DNA from 4 places in the Enterobacter sp. PL_is511 genome. Region 3 is predicted to be linked to each of the others. Evidence: predicted binding sites of a transcription regulator. Region 3 holds the regulator's gene; each other region holds the start of a gene.
The links. The regulator PhoB, encoded in region 3, activates phosphate uptake and scavenging genes when phosphate is short. The targets are predictions, from matches to a motif close to CTGTCATAAAACTGNCNNAT.
Positions count from the first base shown of each region.

Region 1: the regulator PhoB is predicted to act here: its motif matches at 3,610-3,629, upstream of AC0TN7_RS07390 (esterase-like activity of phytase family protein).
Region 2: the regulator PhoB is predicted to act here: its motif matches at 3,387-3,406, upstream of uvrB (excinuclease ABC subunit UvrB).
Region 4: the regulator PhoB is predicted to act here: its motif matches at 1,110-1,129, upstream of glpT (glycerol-3-phosphate transporter).

Region 1 is NZ_JBVPGP010000019.1:218,298-223,976, forward strand. Features, by position in the region: gene AC0TN7_RS07370 (LysE family translocator) at 1-229, opposite strand, end outside; gene AC0TN7_RS07375 (helix-turn-helix transcriptional regulator) at 277-1,020, opposite strand; gene AC0TN7_RS07380 (NAD-dependent succinate-semialdehyde dehydrogenase) at 1,172-2,542, shown strand; gene AC0TN7_RS07385 (YfaZ family outer membrane protein) at 2,718-3,263, opposite strand; gene AC0TN7_RS07390 (esterase-like activity of phytase family protein) at 3,675-5,033, shown strand; gene yjiA (GTPase) at 5,464-5,679, opposite strand, start outside.
Region 2 is NZ_JBVPGP010000024.1:478,500-484,178, forward strand. Features, by position in the region: gene bioF (8-amino-7-oxononanoate synthase) at 1-767, shown strand, start outside; gene bioC (malonyl-ACP O-methyltransferase BioC) at 751-1,506, shown strand; gene bioD (dethiobiotin synthase) at 1,499-2,200, shown strand; gene AC0TN7_RS17735 (ABC transporter ATP-binding protein) at 2,163-2,885, opposite strand; gene uvrB (excinuclease ABC subunit UvrB) at 3,638-5,653, shown strand.
Region 3 is NZ_JBVPGP010000024.1:85,165-90,843, reverse strand. Features, by position in the region: gene phoR (phosphate regulon sensor histidine kinase PhoR) at 1-802, opposite strand, end outside; gene phoB (phosphate response regulator transcription factor PhoB) at 824-1,513, opposite strand; gene sbcD (exonuclease subunit SbcD) at 1,701-2,906, shown strand; gene sbcC (exonuclease subunit SbcC) at 2,903-5,679, shown strand, end outside.
Region 4 is NZ_JBVPGP010000021.1:16,779-22,457, forward strand. Features, by position in the region: gene glpT (glycerol-3-phosphate transporter) at 1-1,001, opposite strand, end outside; gene glpA (anaerobic glycerol-3-phosphate dehydrogenase subunit A) at 1,253-2,881, shown strand; gene glpB (glycerol-3-phosphate dehydrogenase subunit GlpB) at 2,871-4,088, shown strand; gene glpC (anaerobic glycerol-3-phosphate dehydrogenase subunit GlpC) at 4,085-5,275, shown strand; gene AC0TN7_RS09460 (nicotinamide mononucleotide deamidase-related protein YfaY) at 5,309-5,679, opposite strand, start outside.

The sequences.
Region 1 (5,679 bases), on a different contig from region 3:
TCAGCGTAAACAGCCAGGCAAACTGGCGCAGCGCGCTCCAGCCAATAATCACCAGTAAGATATACAGCCCATTGCCCGCGGCGATGCCGACGCACAATCCGGCGCTGCCGCGCAGTCGGTAGCGCGCCGCGTAGCCCACCAGCAGGAAGAAGTCCGGACCCGGGCTTAACAGGGCGACAAAATGCGCCAGCGCCAGGGCAAGAAAAGCAGAAGGGAAGAACAGTTCCATAGTAACCTCGGTTAACAATCTGAGGTCAGACTACGGTGATGCCAACGTTATTTATTGTCGGATATTGATCGGCCCGTGGCGTACTGGCGCGGCGTGGCGGCGGTATAGCTGACGAAGGTCTTATGAAAATGGCTCTGGTCGGCAAAGCCGCTCTGGTAGCCCACGTCGGCGATGTCGTCCCCGGCACGTAGCCGCGCTTTGGCGAACTCCACGCGGGAGATGTTGAGGAAGCTGCCCGGCGTCAGGCCGGTGTCCTGCCTGAAGGTGCGGATCAGCGTCTCTTTGCGCAGCGAGAATAGTTGGGCAAGTTCGTCAAGCGAAGGCGGTGCGGCCAGGTCGGCAAGAAACGCCTGCCGCACGTGCTGACTGGTTGAGCGAAGCGCATCTGCGTTTTCCAGGCGGCGGGGCAGGGCTGAAAGCAGCGTGTCCACGGAGGCAGGCGACATCGTCTCAACAATCTCAAGGTAGCGCTTAAAGAGCGTACGGTCGCGAATCACCTGGAGCGCCAGAGGAAGATCGGTGTCGATATAGAGCATATGGTAGCTGCGCGGTTGCCCGGCGACGGGGTTGCAGCTGTGCGGCGCAGAGGCCGGGATCACAATGAGGTCCCCGGGGTTAAGGATGTATTCTCTGTCATGACACACGCAGCAGGTCTGGCCTTCCACAATCGCGCCGATGGAGAGCTGCGGGTGACAATGACGTTTATACGCCTGCGTGCTCTGCCACGTGCTGCGCAGCTCAAGGCCTGAGGCGCGGTGAAAAGTCTGCCGGATATGTCGGGTATCGGTCATATGAACTCCTTCTGGACGTTTTTTATACCACGTCAGCGAACCGTCTGGCAGCGCTTCATTAAGAACCTTCCGGATATACCCAACTTTACGTCCACAGCCAGTCATGTTGACTACCCTTAATACCCTAAGCGGTAAAACAAGGAGATTCGACATGGCTTATCAGACAGTAAATCCTGCCACTAACCAGCTCATCAAAGAATACCCCTCACATACCGACGCGGATATCGAAGCGGCCCTGAAGGCGGCCGATGCGCTTTACCATTCGGACTGGGCTAAAGGCGACATCAGCCAGCGCCTGCCGGTGCTGCATAAGCTTGCCGACCTGATCGACGAGCGCACCGAGGATCTGGCGAAAATCGCCAGCCAGGAGATGGGCAAGCTTATCGAACAGAGCCGCGGCGAGGTGAAGCTGTGCGCGCAGATCGCCCGCTATTATGCCGACAACGCGAAGCAGTTCCTGGCCCCGGTGAAGTACGACTCTGAGCTTGGGGAAGCGTGGGTGGAGCATCACCCCATCGGCGTGCTGATGGCCGTTGAGCCGTGGAACTTCCCGTATTACCAGCTGATGCGCGTCCTGGCACCAAACCTGGCGGCGGGCAACCCGGTGATCGCCAAGCATGCCAGCATCGTGCCGCACTGCGCCGAGACCTTTGCCCATCTGGTTCGCGAGGCGGGCGCGCCGGAAGGGGCATGGACTAACCTGTTTATTTCGTCCGAGCAGGTGGCGAACATCATTGCCGACGATCGCGTGCTGGGGGCGGCGCTGACCGGCTCCGAAAAAGCCGGCAGCGTGGTGGCCGCACAGGCGGCGAAGCACATTAAGAAATCCACGCTGGAGCTGGGCGGTAACGACGTCTTCGTGGTGCTGGACGATGCGGACCTGGACAAAGCCGTGAAGATTGGTGTGAATGCGCGCCTCAACAACGCCGGGCAGGTCTGCACCGCGGCGAAGCGCTTTATCCTGCATGAAAAGATTGCGGATGCCTTCCTGAGCAAATTCACCGAGGCGTTTAAGCAGGTGAAGATTGGCGATCCGCTGGACGAAAGCACCACGCTGGGGCCGCTGTCGTCGAAAGATGCGCTTGAAACACTGACCAAACAGGTTAACGAGGCGGTGAAAAACGGCGCGACGCTGCACTATGGCGGCAAGCCGGTGCAGCGCGACGGGAGCTTCTTCGAGCCGACGATCCTGACGAACATCTCGCGCGACAACCCGGCGTACTTCGAAGAGTTCTTCGGCCCGGTGGCGCAGATATACGTGGTGAAAAACGACGACGAGGCGGTCGCGCTGGCGAACGACTCCCACTACGGCCTGGGCGGGGCGGTATTCAGCCAGGATATCGAGCGCGCGAAGAAAATGGCGTCCCGGATCGAGACCGGGATGGTGTACATCAACTGGCTTACCGATACCGCACCAGAGCTGCCGTTCGGCGGCGTGAAGCGCTCCGGTTACGGACGCGAGCTGTCGGATCTGGGGATCAAAGAGTTTGTGAACCAGAAGCTGGTGGTGGTGCGTCAGTAAGAGGTCATAAAAAAACCTGCCAGCCGGCAGGTTTACTATGAACACTGTCATCGCCTTTCTTGCCGGGTGGCGCTGCGCTTACCCGGCCTACAATGTGCAACAATTTTAATATATTGCCCCTTTGATTGTAGGCCCGCGCAAGCGTAGCGCCGCCGGGCGAAACGCACACACAGGCTTAGAAGGACACTCCACCGCCTACATATGCGCCGTCAATCAGCGTGTGGTTCGGACGACCGTCTTTACCATCAACGCTCACGTGGCGGTAGCCCACTTTCAGGGTCACCGGCGCGATCGGCGTCCAGCTTACGCCACCATTGGCTTCCACGTAGTTTTTCACGCTGTTGTTCAGCCCTTCTGGCGCCACGTAGCCTTCACCGTACACGTGGATGCTGTCGGTCAGGGCAACGTTTACGCCACCACCGATGGGGAACGCCACGCCGTTATCGCCTTTTTTCGGGCCGATGTAGATGGCTTTGGCACCCGCATTCAGCATTACCGGGCCTACTTCCAGGTTGTAGCCTGCGCCCACGCCGCCGGTCTGGGTACCGTCATCGGTGTTTTTAAGCCAGTTGCTTTCGGCATACAGGCCGGATGAGGATTTCCCCATTTCCAGGTTGAGGTTGGTAAAGTTTTTACCCTGCTCAATGCTGCCACCCATTGCCAGAGCGGAACCCGAGAGGGCGGTCAGAGCAGAAAGAAGAAGGATATTCAGTTTTTTCATGTTTTATGCCTCGTCATTAAATTCATCTGGGGGCACCTTAACAAGCGATTTTTATGACTGCAAATGTGATGAAAGTCGCTGTTTTATGCTGATGTTGTTAAGTTTTTTATAGAAGTTGTTGCAATGCTGTTTGATTGCCGGGGTGTCAACGGGTGATGTTTTGGTGTTTAGGAACCGTTTAATTTTTTGACTAAACATAAACTGAACGAAGAAGGGATAGTGATTAGAGGTGAATTAATTGAGTTTCTAATAATTTCCAAAAGTATTTCAGTTGTCACACAATACAACACAACCTTACATTTCCGGGCATTGAATATACGTTCACTCGCCCATGCCGGTTGCCTTTCCATGTCATTTTTCTGACACGTTTATTCTTTACGTTGTTGGCTTCACTAACTGGATGCTAACAATATGAAAAGAAAAATTATTCCTGTGCTTATCGGTTGTGCGCTCTCTTTCTCTGGCCTGGCGGCACAGCCTACCGCTGAGCGCTATGTCGTCAGCTTCCCTGACGGCTCCCATGTGAAATACAGCGGCGCGTTTGCCGATGCGTTCCCGAACGGGCTCCCGGTGGGGATTGGCTCTGGCCTGCTGTTTACGGGCAAGCAGGACGATGCCCTGACGTTTGCGACCGTGACCGATCGCGGTCCCAACGCCGATGCGCCAAAAATGGGTAAAAACGAAGCCAAAATATTTGTCACGCCAGATTTCGCGCCGCTGCTGATGACCATCCGCGTCCAGAACGGCAAAGCAGAGGCAACGGATGCCCGTCCGCTGCATGACGATAAAGGCGAGATTAACGGTCTGCCGCTGCAAAGCGGCGTGATTGGTTCCACCAATGAAGTGGCGTTCAGCGATACCTTAAAGACGCTCAAGGGTGACAACCGCGGACTGGATACGGAAGGCATCACGCCGGACGGCAAAGGCGGCTACTGGCTGTGCGACGAGTACGGCCCGTTCCTGATTAACGTCGACAGCAAAGGCAAGATCCTCGCGATCCACGGGCCGCAGGCCGCGGAAGGGGAAAAATCCATCGCGGGCGGTCTGCCAAACATCATCAAATGGCGCCAGCCCAACCGGGGCTTTGAAGGCCTGACCCGGATGCCGGACGGGCGGATTATCGCCGCCGTGCAAAGCACGCTGGACATCGACGGTAAGAGCAAAAAGCAGGCGCTGTTCACCCGTCTGGTGAGCTTCGATCCGGCGACCGGCAAAACCGCGATGTACGGTTACCCCATCGACAGCGCGGCCTACGATAAAAACAGCGACGCCAAAATCGGCGACATTGTGGCGCTCGATGACCAGCACATCCTGCTGATTGAGCAGGGAAGCGATAAAAACGACGGGATGCGCAACCTGATTTACAAGGTGGATCTCAGCAAGGCGAGCGATCTTTCCGCCTTTGACAAGCCGGGCGAGTACCCGGAATTTGATGATGAGAAAACCCTGGCGCAGCGCGGGATTACCCTCGCGGCAAAAATGCAGGTGGTCGATCTCCGCGCGCTGGGCTGGCAGCAGGAGAAGGCTGAAGGGCTGGCGCTTATCGACAGCAAAACGCTTGCGGTGGCGAACGATAACGACTTTGGCGTGAAGGTGGCGATGCAAAACCCGGTCGAGGGCAAGAAGCTCAAGGATTATCGGGTGAACGCGGAAGGCAAGTTGACGCTGGATGATAAGCCGGTGGAAACCACGCTCAGCGTGAAGCCGCTGAAGAAGCCGGAGTCCGACAGCGAGCTGTGGATTGTGACGCTGCCGGAGGCGGTGAAATAAGTATCCCCACAAAATAATGCCTGCACAGACGGCCCCCTCTCCCTTGAGGGAGAGGGCTGGGGTGAGGGGGAACATACGGCTGTGGAGGTCATTCCGTTCACTTTATGTTCCTTGCTACTCTGTAACGGCATGACCTGTGAACGTGCCAGGGTGGCTCAATCGCCACCACCCTGGCGACCCGGGCTCCCGGCGGTAAATCGCCGCTTCGCGGTGCCCTCAGCTTATTCCTTCGGGCTATCGGGTCGGGCATGAGCCTGCATCCCTGCAGGCCACGCCCTCTCGGCGCATCCCTGCGCCTCGCCCCGGCCCTACGGAAACGCTTCGGCGATTTACAGCCAGACCAGAACATCGCTGTAATTTATTCATTTTCCTGATACAAAATTCATCGCTTCAGGTTAATAAATTACAGAGGAGAGGGGATGCATGGCGGTTATTTCTTCAGACCCGCAAACGCCGCCCGAATCTCCTCTTCCGGCAGCTGTATACCAATAAACACCATCACGCTGCGCGGCACTTCATCGCCCCACGGTCTGTCCCAGTCGGCGCTGTACAGGCGCTGAACGCCCTGGAACAGCAGGCGGTTGGGTTCGCCGTCAATCCACAGCATCCCTTTGTAGCGCAGCAGCTTGTCGGCAAACGACAGCAG
Region 2 (5,679 bases), 390 kb from region 3:
TAAGTCACGCCTCCCTGCTGGAGGCGGCACATTTAAGCCCGGCGCAGCTGCGCCGCTTTGCTCATAACGATGCGGGACAGCTTGCTGCGCTGCTGGATAAACCCTGCGACGGACAACAGCTGGCGGTCACGGAAGGGGTATTCAGCATGGACGGCGACAGCGCGCCGCTTGCCGCGCTGCACGATACCGCCAAACGGCAAAACGCCTGGCTGCTGGTGGACGATGCCCACGGCATTGGCGTAATGGGCGACGAAGGGCGCGGGAGCGCGTATCAGCAAAACGTGAAGCCGGAGCTGCTGATTGTCACCTTCGGCAAAGGTTTTGGCGTCAGCGGCGCCGCCGTGCTGTGCAGCGAATCCGTCGCCGACTATCTGCTGCAGTTTGCCCGACACCTAATCTATAGCACCAGCATGCCCCCGGCGCAGGCCGTGGCGCTGTCTGCATCGCTGGCGGTGATCCGCAGCGCAGAAGGGGATGAACGTCGCCAGCGTCTGGCAGAGCATATCGCTCGCTTCCGTCAGGGACTTGAGGCGCTGCCCTTCCGCAGTCCCGATTCGCAGAGCGCTATCCAGCCGGTGATTGTCGGTGAAAATGCCCGCGCGCTGGCGCTGGCACAGGCGCTGCGCCAGCGCGGCATGTGGGTGACCGCCATCCGCCCGCCAACGGTCCCGCCAGGTACCGCGCGGCTGCGCTTAACCCTGACGGCGGCGCATGAACGACAGGATATTGAGACGTTGCTGGAGGCGCTCCATGTTGCCGGTGAATAAGCAGGCCATCGCGGCGGCATTTGGTCGCGCCGCGCAGAGCTATTCGCAGCACGATGAGCTGCAGCGTCTGAGCGCGCAGGGGCTTCTGACCGCGCTTGGCGAGAGTCGTTTTCCGCAGGTACTCGACGCCGGCTGTGGTCCGGGCAGCAACAGCCGCTACTGGCGCGGGGCAGGAAGCCAGGTGACGGCTATCGATCTCTCAGCCCAGATGCTGGAAGAGGCACGCCAGCGGCAGGCGGCAGATCGCTATCTGCTGGCCGATATCGAGGCGATCCCGCTGGCGGATGCGCAGTTCGATCTGGTCTGGAGCCATCTGGCGGTCCAGTGGTGCAGCAGCCTGCCGCAGGCCTTGCGCGAGCTTTATCGCGTGGCGCGACCGGGCGGGAAGGTGGCCTTTACCACCTTGCTGGAGAGTTCGCTGCCGGAGCTGAATCAGGCGTGGAAAGCGGTGGATGAGCAGCCGCACGCTAACCGTTTTTTATCGCATGAGCAGGTGACGCAGGCGCTGACAGGCTGGCGCTACCGCAGCACGGTGCAGACCATCACGCTCAATTTTAGCGATGCGTTCAGCGCCATGCGTTCGCTGAAGGGCATCGGCGCCACGCACCTGCATACCGGACGGGAGAAAAAACCACTCACCCGCGGACAGCTGCAGCGGCTGGAGCTGGCCTGGCCTCAGCAGCGGGGTTATTTCCCGCTCTCTTATCAACTTTTTCATGGGATTATCGAACGTGACTGAACGTTATTTTGTCACCGGAACGGATACGGAAGTGGGCAAAACGGTGGCCAGCTCTGCGCTGCTGCAGGCGGCACGAAAGCTCGGAAAAAACACCGCCGGATATAAGCCCGTTGCTTCCGGCAGCGAGATGACGGCGGAAGGGTTACGCAACACCGACGCGCTGGCGCTCCAGCGTAACAGCACGCGTGAACTCGCCTATTCAGCGGTCAATCCGTACACCTTTGCCGAGCCGACCTCGCCGCACATCATCAGCGCTGACGAAGGTCGTCCGATTGATTTCGCCCTGCTTTCAGCCGGGTTACGGGCGCTGGAAAGCCAGGCCGACTGGGTGCTGGTGGAAGGGGCTGGAGGCTGGTTTACGCCGCTTTCGGACACGCAGACGTTTGCTGACTGGGTGCAGGCCGAGCAGCTTCCGGTCATTCTGGTCGTCGGCGTTAAGCTGGGCTGCATCAATCACGCCATGCTGACCGCGCAGGCCATACGGCAGGCCGGGCTGCGTCTGGCGGGCTGGATAGCCAACGACGTGGTTGCGCCGGGGAAACGACACCAGGAGTATCTGGCGACGCTCAGGCGCGTTCTTCCCGCCCCGTGCCTCGGAGAAATTCCCTGGCTTGCTGACGGCGCGGAAAATGCCGAAACCGGGCGTTATCTCGATCTCAGCGTCTTGCTTCCCGCGACATCCAGTGCGCGATAAGCTCGTCATCCAGTTCGTTAACGTGGCCCTGCGCCACGTTACGCCCGCGATAGAGCATACAGAAACGGTCCGCAACCCGGCGGATAAACGACAGCTGCTGCTCCGCTAACAGCACCGTCATACCTAACTCCCGGTTTAAGCGCGCCAGCAGCTGCCCCAGCTTCTGAGCGAAGCTGTGTCCTGCGCCGTGCAGGGGCTCATCGAGGATCAGCAGGTGAGGACGGTTCACCAGCGCATTAGCCAGCGCCAGCTGGTACTGGTCGTCCGGAGAGAGCGTGTTGGCGCGGGTCTGTCGCAATGCGTAGAGCGCTGGAAACAGGTCGTAAACGTCATTTTTCGCTTCAGGGTTGGGTTTCCCCATCGCCCGCATGGCGATATGCAGATTCTCCTCAATCGTTAACTGGGAGAAGATCCGCCTGTCCTGCGGGACATAGCCTATCTCCGTTCCTGAACGCTGTTCTGGCGGCAGGTTAAGCAAATCGCGCGGCGGCGCGCCTGCCTCATGCCAGATGATGCTACCGCTTTCGACGGGCACTCTCCCGGCGATGCAATTCATGAGGGTGGTTTTCCCCATTCCCGGCAGGCCAACGACGCCTGTACACATCCCTTGCGGAAAATCCAAATTCACGTTCCATAGCGTATGTTGGCTTCCGTAAAACTGATTCACAGCACGCAGACTCAACATCTTTCTCTCCTTAAAAATGTGTGTAGGTGAGGCTCGGGTTTGAATCTGCAAAACCCCTGCCAGAAACCGAAAAGCGTTTAAAAAACCGGCTTTTTTAGGAATAAGTCACCGGAGAGGGGGTGAGAAAAAACGGGATTGCACATCGACGGTGCTGGCGGTGTTGAGTTGTGGTGCAGAACCCGAAATGCTGAAAATGTGAGCAAGATCGCATCGGTTGGTTATGAATGACGCAACTGTTAATCAGCAAAAAATAGCTATAAAAATTTTTTACCGCCGTCTCGTGGGAAAATCCGGGAATTTGCCGAGCGCCAGTCTGCATGGGCTGGAAGCAGTTATCCACTATTCCTGTGGATAACCATGTGCATTAGAGTTAGAAAACACGCGATAAGCGAGAGAAGACGCGGCTTACGCCCAAATTGACGCGAAACGCGGCTTTAGAAAATATCGTTTATTATTTAATTGCTTAGATAAAAGCAATTCCCGTCATGAAAGTGTCACTCGTTGCCACAAAACTATCATTACCTGGCTTGACAAATGTTAAAAAAGAAAAAGTTCTGGGGATAACCTGACCTGACTGGTGTTTTATATTGTCACAGTCCAAATTTTGGTCGCTATCGCGCTAATCATTCAGGCGCTACTCTAAATATCCTGACATGCTACTGGTTTTTCATCCAGTGTTTTTTACTGGCATTCCTGGCAACAAGGAGTAAAATTACTCACCTGCCGCTTATAACGTCATCAGGTTGTCGCCCATGAGTAAACCGTTCAAATTGAATTCTGCTTTCCGTCCATCTGGCGATCAGCCTGAGGCGATCCGTCGTCTGGAAGAAGGGCTGGAAGATGGGCTGGCGCACCAGACGCTGCTGGGGGTAACCGGCTCGGGTAAAACGTTCACCATCGCCAACGTGATTGCGGATCTCCAGCGCCCCACGATGGTGCTGGCACCCAATAAAACCCTGGCAGCACAGCTTTACGGCGAGATGAAAGAGTTCTTCCCGGAAAACGCCGTGGAGTATTTCGTCTCCTACTACGATTACTACCAGCCTGAAGCTTATGTACCGAGCTCTGACACCTTCATTGAGAAAGATGCCTCGGTGAACGAACACATCGAGCAGATGCGTCTGTCGGCCACTAAGGCGCTTCTGGAGCGTCGCGATGTGGTCGTTGTCGCATCGGTTTCCGCGATCTACGGTCTCGGCGATCCGGATCTCTATCTCAAGATGATGCTGCACCTGACGCAGGGGATGATCATCGACCAGCGCGCCATCGTCCGTCGTCTGGCGGAGCTGCAGTATGCGCGTAACGATCAGGCGTTCCAGCGCGGCACCTTCCGCGTACGCGGTGAGGTGATCGACATCTTCCCGGCGGAATCGGACGATATGGCACTGCGCGTCGAGCTGTTCGACGAAGAGGTTGAACGCCTGTCGCTCTTCGACCCGCTGACCGGACACGTTGAGTCGGTGATCCAGCGCTTCACCATCTACCCGAAAACGCACTACGTGACGCCGCGCGAGCGTATCGTGCAGGCGATGGAAGAGATCAAAGTGGAGCTGGCCGAGCGCCGTAAGGTGCTGCTGGCGAACAATAAGCTGCTGGAAGAGCAGCGCCTGAGCCAGCGCACCCAGTTTGACCTTGAGATGATGAACGAGCTGGGCTACTGCTCCGGCATTGAAAACTACTCCCGCTTCCTCTCCGGGCGCGGGCCGGGCGAGCCGCCGCCGACGCTGTTTGATTACCTTCCGGCAGACGGTTTGCTGGTGATCGACGAATCCCACGTTACGATCCCGCAGATCGGCGGGATGTACCGCGGCGACCGGGCGCGTAAAGAGACGCTGGTAGAGTACGGCTTCCGCCTGCCGTCGGCGCTGGATAACCGTCCGATGAAATTTGAAGAGTTTGAGGCGCTCGCGCCGCAAACCATCTACGTTTCGGCCACGCCGGGCAACTACGAGCTGGAAAAATCGGGCGATGAGGTGGTTGACCAGGTGGTGCGTCCGACCGGGCTGTTGGATCCGGTTATCGAGGTGCGTCCGGTGGCCACCCAGGTGGACGACCTGCTCTCTGAGATCCGCGCCCGTTCCGCCATCAACGAGCGCGTGCTGGTGACCACGCTCACCAAGCGTATGGCGGAAGACCTGACCGAGTATCTCGAAGAGCACGGCGAGAAGGTGCGTTATCTGCACTCGGATATCGATACCGTGGAGCGCATGGAGATTATCCGCGACCTGCGTCTGGGCGAGTTTGACGTGCTGGTAGGGATTAACCTGCTGCGAGAAGGTCTCGATATGCCGGAGGTCTCGCTGGTGGCGATTCTCGATGCGGACAAAGAGGGCTTCCTGCGTTCTGAACGCTCCCTGATCCAGACCATCGGTCGTGCGGCGCGTAACGTCAACGGTAAAGCGATTCTGTACGGTGACAAAATTACCCCGTCGATGGCGAAAGCGATTGGTGAGACGGAACGCCGCCGCGAGAAACAGCAGCGCTACAACGAAGAACACGGCATTACGCCGCAGGGTCTGAACAAGAAGGTGGTGGATATTCTGGCGCTGGGTCAGAACATTGCCAAAACCAAAGCGAAAGGCCGCGGCAAGGCGCGTTCAGTGGTGGAAGAAGATACCGTCGTGCTGACGCCGAAAGCGCTGCAGCAGAAAATCCACGAGCTGGAAGGTCAGATGATGCAGCACGCGCAGAACCTGGAGTTCGAAGAGGCGGCGCAGATCCGCGACCAGCTTCATCAGCTGCGGGATCTGTTTATCGCGGCATCGTGAGACGGTTTTGCCCGGTGGCGCTGCGC
Region 3 (5,679 bases):
CTTCAATCTTCGAGAGCGTCAGCAGCTGCTTCACCAGCCCTTCCATCCGGTGCGTTTGCTCGCGCATGGTGTGCAGCGCTTTTTCACGCGGCGCGCCTTCCAGCGTTTGCTCCTGCATCATCTCCAGGTAGCCCTGCAGCACGGTCAACGGGGTTCGCAGTTCGTGACTGACGTTGGCGAAGAAGTTGCGCCGCGCCCCTTCCAGCTGGTGCATTTGGGTAACATCGCGCGCCACCATCAGCCACTGCTTATCGCTGTAGGGCATCACGCGGATCTCCAGATGGCGACCATTATTGAGCTTCAGATTGTGCGGACGGGTAAAATCACGCTTTTTCAGGTACAGCGTAAACTCGGGATAGCGCAGAAGGTTGAGGATATTTTGACCGTTGTCATCCGGCCAGCGCAGGCCCAGCAGCTGTTGCGCCAGGCCGTTACACCAGAAGATCGTCCCTTCTTCGGTCGTCAGAATCACGGCATCCGGCAGCGACTCTGCACCGCTGCGGAAACGCTTAATCAGGCTTCCCAGCTCGCGGCGACGCTTTTTATTACGCATCTGCATCTGATGCAGACCGTACAGCAGCGGCTCCCAGCTGCCGCTTCCCGGCGGCGGCGTCATACTTCGGTCAACCCACAGCCACCAGGAGAGGCGCAGCAGGTTCCAGAAATGCCAGATCAGCAGCCCGGTGACCGACGCCAGCAGAAACCACGGCAGGTGTCCAAGAAAGGCCCCAAGAAGGAAGGCCGGAATACAGCATAAGATCAGTTCAAAGACGAGCCTTTTCCATGACAGACGTTCCAGCACGCGTCACACTCCTGTCATTGTTCAGAAACGGGTAGAAAAACGATAACCCGTGCCGCGGACCGTCTGCACCATGCGATCGTGGCCGCTCAGTTCCAGTGCTTTTCGCAGGCGGCGAATATGTACGTCAACCGTCCGGTCTTCGACATACACGTTAGTTCCCCAGACGTTATTCAGCAACTGCTCGCGGCTGTACACGCGTTCCGGGTGGGTCATAAAGAAGTGCAGGAGTTTAAATTCGGTAGGCCCCATGTCGAGGGGATTTTCACCGGTCATCACGCGGTGTGAGGTGGGATCAAGGCTCAGCCCCTGCATCTCAATCACCTCTTCCACCGCCATCGGCGAAATACGGCGCATCACGGCTTTAATGCGGGCGACCAGCTCTTTTGGGGAGAACGGTTTGGTAATGTAATCGTCCGCGCCGGTCTCAAGACCGCGCACGCGATCCTCTTCTTCTCCGCGCGCCGTGAGCATCACAACCGGGATGTCGCGGGTCAGCGCTTCACGCTTCAGGTGTTTGATAAACTGCAGTCCGGAGCCGCCAGGCAACATCCAGTCCAGCAGAATCAGATCGGGCCAGGGTTCATTCAGCTGGTTCACTGCGCTGTCATAATCTTCCGCTTCAACCGGCTGGAAACCGTTTTGCTCGAGCACGAAGCACACCATTTCACGAATTGGAGCTTCATCTTCTACGACCAGAATACGTCTCGCCATACTTTGCCCTGTCTTATCTTATTTAAGTTACAAGTTTGTAATTCGGCGCCATTATGCGTCAGATTTATGACAGATTTATGAAAAACAGTACCACGATAACGGGCAAACCGTTGTTTTATTACAGCGGTTATTTTCCCTTCTCTGAACGTTTATAATCCTGCTTTCTCTTTTTTGCCACGGATCAGCTATGCGCATACTTCACACCTCGGACTGGCATCTGGGTCAAAATTTTTACAGCAAAAGCCGTGCGGCTGAACATGAAGCGTTCCTGAACTGGCTGCTGGAAACGGCCCGGACGCACGAGGTGGACGCGATTATTGTGGCGGGTGACATCTTTGATACCGGCTCGCCCCCCAGCTATGCGCGTGAGCTGTATAACCGCTTCGTGGTGAATCTGCAGCAAACTGGCTGTCACCTGGTGATTGTCGCCGGCAACCATGATTCCGTCGCCACGCTCAATGAATCCCGCGATATCCTGGCATTTCTCAATACCACCGTGGTCGCCAGCGCCGGGCACGCCCCACAGATCCTGAATAAACGCGACGGGTCGCCGGGGGCTGTGCTGTGTCCGATACCGTTTTTACGTCCGCGGGACATCGTGCAAAGCCAGGCGGGGCTGTCGGGTACAGAAAAGCAGCAACATCTCTTACAGGCCATCACAGACTATTACCACCAGCAGCACGCCGAAGCCTGTGCCCTGCGGGGTGACCAGCCTATTCCGGTGATTGCGACCGGGCATCTCACCACCGTCGGGGCCAGTAAAAGTGACGCCGTGCGTGACATCTATATCGGCACGCTGGATGCTTTTCCGGCGCAAAACTTCCCGCCAGCCGACTACATTGCGCTCGGGCATATCCACCGCGCGCAGGTTATTGGCGGCAGCGAGCACATCCGCTACTGCGGCTCCCCTATTTCGCTCAGCTTTGACGAAACTGGCAAAGCCAAATCCGTGCATCTGGTGAGCTTCAGCGAGGGAAAACTCCGCGCCGTCGAGACGCTGGAAGTACCGGTCACCCAGCCGCTGGCGGTGCTGAAAGGCGATCTCGATGCCATCACCGCCCAGCTGGAGCAGTGGCGCGGTGTCGAACAAGATCCCCCCGTCTGGCTGGATATCGAAATCACCACCGATGACTACCTGCACGATATGCAGCGCAAAATTCAGGCGCTGACGGAGGATTTGCCCGTCGAAGTCTTACTGGTCCGCCGCAGCCGCGAGCAGCGCGAGAAAATTCTGTTAAGCGCTCAACGTGAAACGCTCAGTGAACTGCGGGTTGAAGAGGTGTTTGAACGCAGGCTCTCGCAGGAAGAGATTGACGACGCGAAGCGCGCAAGACTCAGCGAACTGTTCAGCCATACCCTGCATGCGCTCAATGATGAGGAAGAAAACGCATGAAAATTTTGAGCCTGCGCCTGAAAAATCTCAACTCACTCAAGGGCGAGTGGAAAATTGACTTTACCGCGGAGCCGTTTGCCAGCAACGGGCTGTTTGCCATCACCGGCGCGACCGGAGCAGGAAAAACTACCCTGCTCGACGCCATCTGTCTGGCGCTTTATCACGAAACGCCGCGACTGCAGAAGGTCTCTCAGGCGCAAAACGATCTGATGACGCGCGACACCGCCGAATGCCTGGCAGAAGTGGAGTTCGAGGTAAAAGGCACCGCCTATCGCGCCTTCTGGAGCCAGAACCGGGCGCGCAACCAGCCGGACGGGAACCTGCAGGCGCCGCGCGTGGAGCTGGCGCGCTGTGAAGATGGCAAAATCCTGGCCGACAAAGTGTCGGATAAGCTGGAGCAAACCGCCGCGCTTACCGGGCTGGACTACGGGCGCTTTACCCGCTCGATGCTGCTCTCACAGGGGCAGTTTGCCGCCTTCCTTAATGCCAAACCGAGCGATCGTGCCGAGCTGCTGGAAGAGCTGACCGGCACCGAGATCTACGGCCAGATTTCCGCCATGGTGTTTGAAAAACATAAAGCCGCCCGCAGCGTGCTTGAAAAGTGCGAGGCGCAGGCGGCGGGCGTCGTGCTGTTGAGCGAAGAACAGCAGCAGCAGTTACAGCAAAGTTTGCAGGCACTTACTGACGAAGAGAAAACCCTGCTGGTTCAGCAGCAAAGCCAGCAGAAAGATTTTCAGTGGCTTACGCGTCATGATGAGCTCGTGCGCGAGCAACAGCGCGTCACCGCGACGCAGCTGCAGGCGCAACAGGCGCTGACGAACGCTGCGCCAGAGCTGGCAAAGCTCCAGCTTGCTCTGCCCGCCGCCCAGCTTCGACCGCTCTGGGAACATCAGCAGGAGCAAACCGCGCGTCTGGCACAGACACAGCAGCGAATTATCGAAGTAAATACTCGCTTACAAGCCAGAACCGCGCTGCGTTCACGTATCCGCAATGCCGCCCTGCGTAACCACGAGCAGCTTCAGACCGAACTGACGGCGCTGGCGCAGTGGCTGGCGGAGCACGAGCGCTATCGGCTGCTGGGCCAGGAGATTGCCGGCTGGCGCGCCCAGTTCTCGCAGCTTAACCGCGATAAAACGCAGTTAGCCTCGCTTGCTGCGCGGATGAGTGAATTACGCAACAGGCTGGCTGAGATGCCGGAAAATGCGCTGACCCTGACGGCGGATGAGGTCAGCGCGGCCATGGAGCAGCAGTCCCGGTCACGCACGCTGCGCCAGCGGCTAACGTCGCTGCATGCCCGCTATCAGCCGCTGCAAAAGCGCCTGCGCCAGAGCGGTGAAAGCGTGCAGAAGGCCCAGGCCGAACAAAATAAACTCAATGAAACGCTGACGCTGCGCCGCCAGCAGTACAAAGAGAAACACCAGCACTATCTGGACCTGAAGGCCCTGTGCGAACGCGAAGCGACGATTAAAGACCTGGAAAGCTATCGTGCCCGGCTTGAGGCCGGCAAACCCTGTCCGCTATGCGGCTCCAGCGAGCATCCCGCCGTTGAGCAATACCAGTCGCTTGAGCTGACGGATAACCAGCGCCGCCGTGATGCCCTGGAAAAAGAGGTCGCCGCGCTTAAAGAGGAAGGCCTGCTTGTGCTGGGACAGGTTAATGCCCTGACTCAGCAGATCCAGCGCGAGACAGACGAATTTCAGACGCTCTCTCAGGAAGAGCAAGCACTCACTAAAGAGTGGATTGAGGCCTGTGCTTCCCTGAATATAGCGTTGAATATTCAGGACGATATCACGCCATGGATGAACGAGCAGGAACAGTACGAGCGCCAACTTTATCAGCTCAGCCAGCGTCTGACCCTGCAAAACCAGTTGAACGAGCAGGAAGCGCAGGAGCGACAGTATCAGCAGCAGCTGACTACCGCGCGCCAGGCGCTGGAACACGCCCTGCTCTCGCTATCACTCAACGTACCTGAAGACGGAAATGAAGCCTCCTGGCTGCACGCCCGCGAAGCGGAATTCTCGCAGTGGCAGGAGAAGCAAACGCAGCACGGCGTGCTTCAGGAACGCATAAACGCCCTGAAGCCGCTGCTCGACGCGCTTCCGGCAACGAACAGCGCAGACGCCGAACCGGTTATTCCTGATAACTGGCGCGACATCCACGACGAGTGCGTGTCGCTACAGAGCCAGCTGACCGCGCAACAGCAGCAGGAGACGCTGGAGCAAGAGCGTCTGCAGCAGTCGCAGACGCAGTTCACCGCGGCGCTCTCGGCAAGCTGCTTTGCCGATCGGGACGCGTTCCTTGCCGCGCTGTTGGATGACGACGCTATTCGCCACCTCGCACAGCTGAAACAGTCGCTGGAAAGCCAGATACAGCAGGCCGCGGCCCTTTCCGGCCAGGCTAACCAGCAGCTGCAGGCTCATCTGGCGCTGCGGCCGGAAGGGCTCGACGCCGATGCACCTGCGCTGCAAAGCCAGCTGCAGCAGCTGGCGCAGCGGCTGCGCGAGAACACCACGCATCAGGGCGAGATCCGCCAGCAGCTTAAGCAGGACAGCGATAACCGTCAGCACCAGTTGGCGTTGATGCAGCAAATTGAAGAGACCGCGCGCCAGGCGGACGACTGGGGGTACCTGAACGCGCTGATCGGCTCCAGCACCGGCGACAAGTTCCGTAAGTTCGCCCAGGGGCTGACGCTGGACAATCTTGTCTGGCTCGCAAACCAGCAGCTTAACCGTCTGCACGGGCGTTATCTGCTGCAGCGTAAGGCCAGCGACGC
Region 4 (5,679 bases), on a different contig from region 3:
ATGGTCACCAGGGTCATAAAGAAGACGCCCGTCGCACCGCGGTTACCCTTAAACACCTTGTCCGACATCCAGCCGCAAAGCAGCGTGCCTGGGATCCCGGCGTATTCATACAGGAAGTACGCCCAGGAGGATTTATCCAGCGCGAAGTGCTTCACCTCTTTCAGGTAGGTTGGCGACCAGTCGAGGATGCCGTAGCGCAGCAGGTAAACGAACACGTTCGCCACCGCGATGTACCACAGCAGCTTGTTCGGCAGGACGTACTTCATGAAGATCTGTTTTGCGGTCAGCTCCTCTTCGTGCTCCTTGCTGTAATCATCCGGATAGTCGTTTTTGTACTCTTCAATCGGCGGCAGGCCGCAGGACTGCGGCGTATCACGCATCAGCGCGAAAGCGAAAATCGCCACCACGATGGCGCCAAAGGCAGGCATATACAGCGCAGCGTGCCAGTCGTTGAACCAGGCCATCCCCAGCAGGAACAGCAGCGGCGGAATACCGCCACCCACGTTATGGGCACAGTTCCACACCGACACGATGCCGCCGCGCTCCTTCTGCGACCACCAGTGCACCATGGTGCGTCCGCACGGCGGCCACCCCATCCCCTGGAACCAGCCGCAGAGGAACAGCAGCACGAACATGATGGCAATGCTGGAGGTTGCCCACGGCACAAAGCCCATGAACAGCATGACCGCGGCCGCCAGGATCAGACCGGCGGGCAGGAACACGCGCGGATTCGAGCGATCCGACACGGAGCCCATGATGAATTTGGAAAAACCGTAGGCGATAGAGATCCCCGACAGCGCGAACCCCAGATCGCCGCGGGAAAAGCCCTGCTCCACCAGATACGGCATGGCGAGCGCGAAGTTTTTACGTACAAGGTAGTACGCCGCGTACCCGAAGAAGATCCCCAGGAAGATTTGCCAACGCAGACGGCGATAGAGCGGATCTATTTCTGCCTCTGGCAGACGCGCCCTGTGGGGCGCAGGTTTGAAGATACTGAGCATAACAGCCTCCGTGGCCTTGAAATGAATGAGCAGGTGGCTCGCACCTGAATTCCAGAGGCGGGGATGTTAAGAAATCACGGTGATTGTTACTGTGAATCAACGCACAGATTGTTACAGAAATATGACATAATGCGCAGAAAAGCGCATGAAATCACGTTTCACTTTCGAATTCCGCGCGTTTATGTTCGAAATCAAACAAACCACAAAATTAATATGGCTAAATGATAAAAAACGAACATAGAGGGTAAACAATGACCATTCACGATCCTCGCTACAGCGATGTGATAATCATTGGCGGTGGCGCAACCGGCGCCGGGATCGCACGCGATTGCGCCCTTCGCGGCTTAAGCGTTACGCTTCTGGAACGCCATGATATCGCCACGGGCGCAACCGGGCGTAACCACGGCCTGCTGCACAGCGGCGCGCGGTATGCGGTCACCGACGCTGAATCCGCGCGCGAATGTATTGCTGAAAACCAGATCCTCAAGCGTATCGCCCGCCACTGCATTGAGCCGACGGACGGCCTCTTTATTACCCTTCCCGAAGATGACCTCGCTTTTCAGGACACCTTTATTACCGCCTGCAGCGCCGCGGGCATTCAGGCTGAGGCCATGGATCCGGCGCTGGCGCGGCGGCTGGAACCGTCGGTTAACCCGGCGCTTATCGGCGCGGTGAAGGTCCCTGACGGCACCGTCGATCCGTTCCGCCTGACCGCCGCCAATATGCTGGACGCCCGCGAGCATGGCGCGCACATCCTGACCGGGCATGAAGTGACCGGGCTTATCCGCGAAGGCCATCGTATCTGCGGCGTGCGGATCCTTGATACGCAATATAACGAACACAGCGAGCTGTATGCCGCCGTTGTGGTCAACGCGGCGGGGATCTGGGGGCAGCAGATTGCGGAATACGCGGACCTGTCGGTGCGCATGTTCCCGGCGAAAGGCTCGCTGCTGATCCTCGACCACCGCATCAATAACCACGTGATCAACCGCTGCCGCAAACCGTCTGACGCCGATATCCTCGTGCCGGGAGATACCATTTCGTTAATCGGTACCACCTCAACGCACGTGGACTACAGCGAGATTGACTACAACCGCGTCACCGCTGAAGAGGTGGACATCCTGCTGCGCGAAGGGGAAAAACTGGCGCCGGTGATGGCCCACACGCGTATTCTTCGCGCCTACGCGGGCGTGCGTCCGCTGGTCGCCAGCGACAACGACCCGAGCGGACGTAACGTCAGCCGGGGCATCGTGCTGCTCGATCACGCCGAACGCGACGGCATGGACGGGTTTATCACCATCACCGGCGGCAAGCTGATGACCTACCGCCTGATGGCCGAGTGGGCGACCGATGCCGTCTGCCGCAAGCTGGGCAATACCGAACGGTGCGTGACGGCAGAACAAGCCCTGCCCGGCTCGCGTCAGTCCACCGAGAAGACGCTGCAAAAAATTATCTCCCTGCCCGCGCCGCTGCGCGGGTCCGCTATTTACCGCCACGGCGACAGAACGCCACAGTGGCTCGGTGAAGGACGACTGAGCCGCAGCCTGGTGTGCGAGTGCGAAGCCGTCACCGCCGGTGAGGTGCAGTACGCGGTGGAGAATCTGACGGTCAACAGCCTGCTCGATCTTCGCCGCCGCACCCGCGTCGGAATGGGCACCTGTCAGGGCGAGCTGTGCGCCTGTCGTGCCGCCGGTCTGCTGCAGCGTTTTCACACCACCACCGCCACCCAGTCGCTCGATCAGCTCAGCGCGTTTTTAAACGAGCGCTGGAAAGGCATTCAGCCTGTCGCCTGGGGCGATGCCCTGCGCGAAAGCGAATTTACCCGCTGGGTCTACCAGGGGCTTTGCGGTCTTGAGAAGGAGCAACGCGATGAAATTTGATACCGTAATCGTCGGCGGCGGGCTGGCAGGCCTGCTCTGCGGCATCAAACTCACGAAGCAGGGGCTGCGCTGCGCCATTATCACCCGGGGCCAGAGCGCCCTGCACTTCTCGTCGGGCTCGCTGGATCTGGTGGACGAAGCGTACCGCGATAAGCTGCCGCCGGAGCACCCGTATCACCTGATTGGCGCGCAGCATATTGACCGCTTTGCGCTGGAAACCGAAGCGCTGCTGGCGGACTGCGGCGCACGTCTGCAGGGCAGCGCCCGGCTCAATCACCAGCGCGTTACGCCGCTCGGCACCCTGCGTTCCGCGTGGCTCAGCCCGGAGGAGGTGCCCATTGCCCCCATTCGCGCGGGACGTGTGCGGGTGGTAGGGATTAGCGGCTTTCTGGATTTCCAGCCCCATCTCGCAGCGGCGTCGCTCTGTCGCCAGGGTGTTAACGCGGAAACGGCAGAGATAGAGCTGCCCGAGCTTGATGTCCTGCGCGATAACCCGAGCGAGTTTCGCGCGGTGAATATCGCCCGTTTTCTTGATAACGAGGACAAATGGCCGCTGCTGTATGACGCGCTCAGGCCGCTCGGCGAAACCTGCGATGCCCTGCTGATGCCCGCCTGCTTCGGTTTACGCGACAACCGACTCTGGCGCTGGCTCTCGGATCGTCTGCCCTGCTCGCTCGGCCTGCTGCCAACGCTGCCCCCTTCCGTACCCGGCATTCGCCTGCATACCCAGCTCCAGCGTCAGTTTGTCGCGCAGGGCGGCGTGTGGATGGCGGGTGATGAGGTGAAAAAAATCACTCTGACCGACGGCGCGGTGAGCGAAATCTGGACGCGCAACCACGACGATATTCCGCTTCGCGCCCGCTATACGGTGCTGGCAAGCGGCAGCTTCTTCAGCAACGGACTGCTGAGCAGCCGGGAGGGCATCCGGGAAGCCATTATGGGGCTGGATGTTCGCCAGCATGCCTCACGCGCGGACTGGTATCAGAGTGATTTCTTCTCGCCGCAGCCCTGGCAACAGTTCGGCGTGATTGTCGATAACCAGCTGCATCCGCAGCTTTCCGGTAAACCCGTCAGGAATCTCTTTGCCATCGGCTCGCTGCTGGGCGGGTACGATCCCATTGCCCAGGGATGCGGTGGCGGGGTCTGCGCCGTCACGGCGCTGTATGTGGCAGAGCAGATTAGCCAGCGCACGGAGGCTGAACAATGAACGACACCCGTTTTGAAAGCTGCATCAAATGCACGGTGTGTACCACCGTCTGCCCGGTCAGCGGCGTTAACCCACGCTATCCCGGACCAAAGCAGGCCGGGCCGGACGGCGAGCGCCTACGCCTGAAGGACGGCAAGCTGTACGATGAAGCGCTGAAATACTGCATTAACTGCAAACGCTGCGAAGTCGCCTGCCCGTCGGATGTGAAAATCGGCGATATCATTCAGCGCGCCCGGGCGCGCTACAGCACGCAAAAACCGACACTGCGCGATGCGATCCTGAGCCACACCGATCTGATGGGCAGCGTCTCGACGCCCTTTGCCCCCATCGTGAATGCCGCGACCGCTCTCAAACCGGTGCGTCAGCTGCTGGATGCCACGCTGAAGATAGACCATCACCGCAGCCTGCCGAAATATTCTCACGGCACCTTCCGCCGCTGGTACAAATCCGTCGCGGCACAGCAGGCGCAGTACGCCGACCAGGTGGCCTTTTTCCACGGCTGCTATGTGAACTACAACCACCCGCAGCTGGGTAAAGATCTGCTGAAGGTGCTGAACGCCATGGGCACGGGCGTTCAGTTACTGAACAAAGAGAAGTGCTGCGGCGTACCGCTAATTGCCAACGGGTTTACCGATAAAGCGCGCAGGCAGGCTCAAAGCAATGTCACCTCCCTGCGCGAAGCCATTGTCGATAAAGGTATTCCGGTGCTGGCGACCTCATCCACCTGTACCTTCACCCTTCGCGATGAGTATCCGCATCTGCTGGACGTGGATAACACCGGCCTGCGCGAGCACATCGAGCTGGCGACACGCTTCCTGTGGCGCAAACTGGATAGCGGGCAGACGTTGCCGCTGGGGACATTACCGCTGAAAGTGGTCTATCACACGCCGTGTCACATGGAAAAAATGGGCTGGTCGCTCTATACGCTTGAGCTGCTGCGGCTTATTCCAGGCCTGGAGCTGACGGTGCTGGATTCGCGCTGCTGCGGGATTGCAGGGACCTACGGCTTTAAGCGTGAAAACTACGAAACGTCACAGGCGATTGGCGCCCCGCTGTTCCGTCAGATTGAAGAGAGCGGCGCGGATATCGTGGTGACCGACTGCGAAACCTGCAAGTGGCAGATTGAGATGTCCACCAGCAAGCGCTGTGAACATCCGATTACCCTGCTGGCGAAGGCGCTGGGCTAAACATGGCCGGGGCGAAAGGCCCCGGCACAGGTTTTACTCGATAAACAGCGACTCGACCACATGGATCCAGCCGTGCTCGCTGGCAACCTCTTTGCCATTCAGCCAGCGGCGCAGCATGTTCAACGCCATCATGGCGCAAACCTCCTGACGCACCGCCAGGCTATGGCGGGTGATGCTCATTTTAACCCGCAGCGCCCAGGTGCCTTCCGGCGTCGCCAGCGCGAAGTTAAGGTATTCCTCGTCCAGCCCCCCGACAAACAGCGCCAGACCGGCAAAATGCTTCACCCTTCTCTCGGACGCCCAGCGGGCGGTTTGCGCGAGAGTCTCCTGCTGGAACGGCACCACTTCGCTGGCCAGCAGCGGCGCGTTGACGCGCGACAGCTGCAGCGCCAGCAGGCCACCGG